Linked DNA regions of Ancylothrix sp. D3o. The protein of the gene in region 1 interacts with the protein of each later gene in a pairwise test. Links are inferred from orthologs where the notes say so. Each region holds a gene or a part of one and is shown in the gene's direction. Other genes may lie near its edges.

Evidence for each region.
Region 2: the proteins of NG798_RS22770 (region 1) and NG798_RS05700 interact in binary tests that used the Escherichia coli proteins (3 or more experiments, as listed by UniProt). The link is inferred for Ancylothrix sp. D3o from one-to-one orthologs.

What each region holds. Positions count from the first base shown.
Region 1 is NZ_JAMXEX010000020.1:33,163-36,106, reverse strand. It holds NG798_RS22770 (SufS family cysteine desulfurase), read left to right. Parts: upstream 1-816; coding sequence 817-2,073; downstream 2,074-2,944. Other genes in the region: NG798_RS22765 (Uma2 family endonuclease), read left to right, coding at 2,139-2,771; sufD (Fe-S cluster assembly protein SufD), read left to right, coding at 1-662. UniProt on the Escherichia coli protein: Cysteine desulfurases mobilize the sulfur from L-cysteine to yield L-alanine, an essential step in sulfur metabolism for biosynthesis of a variety of sulfur-containing biomolecules.
Region 2 is NZ_JAMXEX010000002.1:341,497-344,365, reverse strand. It holds NG798_RS05700 (SufE family protein), read left to right. Parts: upstream 1-1,140; coding sequence 1,141-1,599; downstream 1,600-2,869. Other genes in the region: NG798_RS05690 (GTP-binding protein), read left to right, coding at 2,712-2,869; NG798_RS05695 (GTP-binding protein), read left to right, coding at 1,630-2,637; hemB (porphobilinogen synthase), read left to right, coding at 55-1,062. UniProt on the Escherichia coli protein: Participates in cysteine desulfuration mediated by SufS. Cysteine desulfuration mobilizes sulfur from L-cysteine to yield L-alanine and constitutes an essential step in sulfur metabolism for biosynthesis of a variety of sulfur-containing biomolecules.

The sequences.
Region 1 (2,944 bases):
CGGTAACAGAAATTTTTACGGCGGAGAATTCTGAGGTTGTTCATGTTCGCATTCAGCGCGAAAGTGGCGATGCGTTTCATGTGGGCAAAACTGCGGTTTCTCAGGCACGTTTTAGTCGCTATGTTTGTCATGCGGTAAGTTTGGGTGCGAAGGTTTCTCGGCATAATTTGGAGGTGTTTCAAACCGGCGAGGGAACGGATACTAAGCTTAATGGTTTGACGATGATTGCTGGGGAACAGTTGGCGGATACCCATAGTTTAATTGCCCTAAATCACCCGCATGGAACGACGGATCAATTGCATAAGTGTATTGTGGGAGATCGGGCTCATGCGGTGTTTAATGGAAAGGTGTTTGTGCCGAAGCCGGCGCAGTTAACAAATGCTGCACAATTAAGTCGAAATTTGTTGCTTTCTCCAAAGGCGCGGGTGGATACTAAGCCACAGTTAGAAATTACGGCTGATAATGTTAAGTGCTCTCATGGTGCTACCGTTAGTCAGTTGGATGCTGAAGAGGTTTTTTATCTGCAAAGTCGCGGTTTAGATCGGGAGATGAGTTGCCGGTTGTTGATGGATGCTTTTGCGGATGAGATAATTCAATTGCTGCCGGTTGTTTCGCTACAAACAATGTTAGGCCGGTGTGTTTCTTGCCGGAATAATGATTAGTCATTTGTCCGTAGAGACGTTCTGGCAGAACGTCTGTACTTTGTCATTTGTCCTTTGTATTGTGTTGTGCTGTACAAATGGCAAATGACCGATGACAAATGACCGATGACAAATGACCAATGATAAATTACAAATGACAAAGGAAAAATAAAATATGATTACTCAAGAAAAAAGTTTAGCGGCTCAGTTTAAAAAAGATTTTCCGATTTTGTTGCAAGAGGTGAATGGGCACCGGTTGGTTTATTTTGATAATGCGGCGACTTCTCAGAAGCCTTTGCAGGTTTTGGAGACTTTGCGGAGTTATTATGATGAGTATAATTCCAATGTTCACAGGGGTGTACATACGCTGAGTGCAAGGGCGACTGCGGCTTATGAAGAGGCGCGGGAAAAGGTTGCTAGGTTTGTGAAAGCGGCTACTTTTCAAGAGATTATTTATACCCGAAATGCGAGCGAAGCGATTAATTTGGTTGCTTATGCTTGGGGGATGAATAGTTTACAGCGGGGGGATGAGATTATTCTGTCGGTGATGGAGCATCACAGTAATTTGGTTCCTTGGCAGTTGGTTGCTCAAAAAACGGGTGCTGTGTTGAAGTTTGTTGAGTTAACAGAAACGCAGGAATTTGATTTTGAGCAGTATAAATCGCTGCTTTCTGATAAGACAAAGTTGGTTTCTGTGGTTCATGTTTCTAACACTTTGGGTTGTGTTAATCCGGTGAAGGAAATTGTAGCTGAGGCTCGGAAGTTTGGCGCTAAGGTGTTAATTGATGCGTGCCAAAGCGTGCCTCATTTGGCGATAGATGTTAAGGATATTGATTGTGATTGGTTGGTGGCTTCTGGGCATAAGATGTGTGCGCCTACGGGGATTGGTTTTTTGTATGGAAAGTTGGAAGTTTTAAAGGCTATGCCTCCGTTTTTGGGGGGTGGTGAAATGATTGCGGATGTGTTTTTGGATCATTCAACTTATGCGGAACCGCCGTCTAAGTTTGAGGCTGGGACTCCTGCCATTGCTGAGGCGATTGCTTTGGGTGCGGCGGTGGATTATTTAAGTAGTATTGGGATGGAAAATATTGCTGCTTATGAGCATGAGTTAACGGCTTATTTGTTTGACAAATTGGGTGAGGTGCCGGGGATTACAATTTATGGCCCTAAACCGCAAGGGGATGGAAGTAATCGGGCGGCTTTGGCTGCTTTTACGGCGGGTGATGTGCATCCAAATGATTTGTCTACGATGTTAGATTTGGCGGGGGTTGCTATTCGTTCAGGTCATCATTGTACGCAGCCTTTACATCGTTTGTTAAAGCTTCCTTCGACGGCGCGGGCGAGTTTGTATTTTTATAATTCTCGTGATGAAATTGATGTTTTTATTGGGGCTTTGCGGGAGACTTTGGAGTTTTTTGGTGGGTTGAGTTAGTTTATTTATTGGGGGGCCGGTTGCCAGAGCATCGGCCTACTTTTTTATTTTGCGGAGTGGGTTTTATGAGTTTAGCAATTTTAAATGTTGCGGAACAGCGAACGGTTCTACATAATATTAGCTGGCAAACTTTTGAGGTTTTGCTAAAGGAAACTGGCGAGGGTCGTGGTTCGCGTTTTGCTTATGATGATGGAATTTTAGAGATTATGGCACCGCTTTTTGAACATGAAAGTCCGAAGATAAATCTGCATAACTTTATTGTTGGTTTAGCGATAGAGTTGGAGATTGAAATTAAGAGTGCGGGGTCGATGACTTTGAAGCGAGAGGATTTAAGAAAGGGTATTGAGCCGGATAATTGTTATTATGTGCAAAATGAGCCGCTTGTGAGGGTGCGGCAGCAGTTAGATTTGGCAAATGATCCTCCTCCAGATTTGGCGATTGAGATTGATATAACGAGTAGTTCTGTTAATAAGTTGGGAATTTATTCTGCGTTGGGTGTGCGGGAGTTGTGGCGATATGATGGGCGGGTTTTGATGTTTTATGAGTTGGTGGATGGGAGTTATGTTGAGCGGGAGTTTAGTGTGGCGTTTGGGTTGGTTTCTTGTGGGGAGTTGGGCCGGTTTGTTGAGCAGAGTAAGGCCGGTGGGGAAATAGCGGTTTTGAAGGCTTTTCGAGAGTGGGTGCGAGGGAAGATCTAGAGGCGTTGCTTAAAGATAAAGAGATGGAGTATGTGGGAAAAACAACGATTGGAAACATGAATAACAATGGGGAGTTCCTTTGCTTGTTAATGCCTGAGCAAGTTCGAGTGGAAATGTGTTAATGAGTCATGCTGAAAGACAAGCTTTTTGGAAAAATTCGGAAGTCGGTAAAT
Region 2 (2,869 bases), on another replicon or contig:
ACCAAGGTATGATCGGCCTTGCGATTTAAAACAAAATTATTCTCACCATCACTCATGTCTTCAGAAACATCCCCCTCCGTTAATGCAGGATTGATTCACCGGCCCCGTCGTTTGCGCCGTACAGATGCCCTACGTCGCATGGTACGCGAAACCCAACTAACAGCAAACGACCTGATTTATCCCCTCTTTGTCATGGAAGGAGAAAATCAAAAACAAGAAATCTCCTCGATGCCGGGATGTTATCGTTATACCCTTGATTTATTATTAAAAGAAATTGCCGATGCCTACGCATTAGGAATCCCCGCAATTGCCCTATTTCCCCTCGTTGAAAACGAAAAAAAAGACAACGCCGGCACAGAAAGTTATAACCCCGACGGACTCGTTCAACGCACCATCCGCGCCATCAAAAAACAAACACCAGAAATCGTTATTATTACCGACGTCGCCCTCGATCCCTTCAGCACACAGGGACACGATGGAATAGTCGGAGAAAATGGCGAAATTCTCAACGATGAAACCGTCGAAGTATTAGTAAAACAAGCCGTTTCTCAAGCCGAAGCCGGCGCCGATATGGTCGCACCTTCTGATATGATGGATGGCAGAATTGGCGCAATTCGAGAAGGTTTAGATAACGCAGGATTTACCAACGTCAGCATCCTCGCCTACTCCGCAAAATACGCCTCAGCCTATTATGGCCCCTTCCGCGACGCCCTCGATTCTGCACCCAAATTTGGCGACAAAAAAACTTACCAAATGGATGCAGCAAACGCCCGCGAAGCTATCACCGAAGCCGACTTAGATATCGCAGAAGGTGCTGATATTATCATGGTAAAACCGGCCCTCGCTTACCTCGATATTATTCACCTCTTACGCAACACAACAAACGTCCCCATCGCTGCTTATAATGTCAGCGGTGAATATGCCATGATCAAAGCTGCCGGTCAGATGGGATGGATTGATGAAAAGAAAGTTATTTTAGAAACACTTACCAGCATTAAACGTGCCGGTGCAGACTTAATCCTCACATATTTCGCCAAAGAAGTCGCCCTCATGTTGCGATAAAACAAGGCTGGGCATCGCCCAGCTTTACTTGGCAGGGAATTTTCGCTACTATCAAAGTGAAAAATACCAATCAAGTCAATGACTACCAGCCAACTACCCGACTCCCTCGCCCGCATCGTTCAGCGTTTCAAACGCTACACAAACCCCAAACAAGGCTACGAATTACTCATCACCCTCGCCAAACGTTTACCACCCTTTCCCGAAGAACAAAAAATCAGCGAAAATAAAGTACACGGCTGCACTTCTCAAGTCTATATTACCGCAGAATTAAAAGACGGAAAAGTGGTATATCAAGGCGATTCTGATTCGCAATTAGTCAAAGGATTAGTAGCCCTTTTGGTAGAAGGTTTAAGCGGGTTAACTCCCTCCGAAATTTTAAAAGTAACCCCCGATTTTATTCAAGAAACCGGCCTCAATGTCAGCCTCACCCCCTCTCGCGCCAACGGCTTTTACAACATCTTTAAACTTATGCGAGAACGGGCTTTAACCTTTGAGTTAATCAATTCCGCAGAAGCCATAACTGCTACCCCCGACTAAAAAATTCACGCATCTACAATCTAAAATTCTATGGTTGGCTTAGAAATTCCAAAACGCGGGATGCCGGTAACAATCATCACCGGCTTTCTGGGAAGCGGCAAAACAACCCTGCTCAATCATATCCTCAAAAATAACCAGGATTTGAAAATAGCAGTCTTAGTCAATGAATTTGGCGATATCAACATCGACAGCCAGCTTTTAGTATCCATCGATGAAGATATGATGGAACTAACTAATGGCTGTATCTGTTGCACCATTAACGATAGCTTAATTGATGCCGTTTATCGAGTTTTAGAAAGACCCGATAAAATTGATTACCTAGTCGTAGAAACCACCGGCATCGCCGACCCCTTCCCCATCGCCCTCACCTTCCTCAGCCAAGATTTACGCGATTTAACCCGCCTAGATTCGATTTTAACCCTTGTTGATTGCGAAACCTTTACCCCCAGTCATTATTCCAGTTCCGCAGCCCACAATCAAATTGCCTACGGGGATATCATCATCCTCAATAAAATTGATTTAGCCCCCGAAGGAAAAATCCAATCTCTCGAAAATTATATTCATTCTGTTAAGGCCGGTGCGCGAATTCTTAAATGCAACCAAGGCATCGTTCCTTTACCCCTAATTTTAGATGTCGAACTCACCAAAATCGACACTTATTCTAATATTCAAACCTCCCACCACCATGATCACCACCACCATGATCACAACCATTCTCACCATTTAGAAAATGATGGCTTTGTATCAGTATCTTTTGAAAGCGATCAGCCATTTTATGTAAATAAATTTCAAGACTTTTTGCAACAAAAATTACCCGAAAACGTCTTTCGCGCCAAAGGATTAATTTGGTTTATTGAAAGCCCCCACAGACATATCTTTCAACTCAGCGGTAAACGTTTTGAACTCCAAGAAGACAAATGGACAGGACAAAAACGCAACCAACTTGTCTTTATAGGCAGAAACTTAGATGCAGACGAGTTGCGCCGCAATCTCAACGCCTGTATTGCCAACGCCTACAGCAACAAACCCACAACCTAAAAAAAATCAGTAGTTGTCGTTATCTCATCAACGCTGTATAACAAGAAAAAGAATAACAAAAATCTGAGACAAAAATGGTAGAAGCAACCCTGATCAATAACTCTGTGCCGGTAACAGTCCTCACCGGCTATCTGGGCGCCGGTAAAACCACCCTCCTTAACCGCATTCTTACCCACGAACACGGCAAAAAAGTCGCCGTCATTATCAACGAATTTGGCGAAGTTGGTATTGA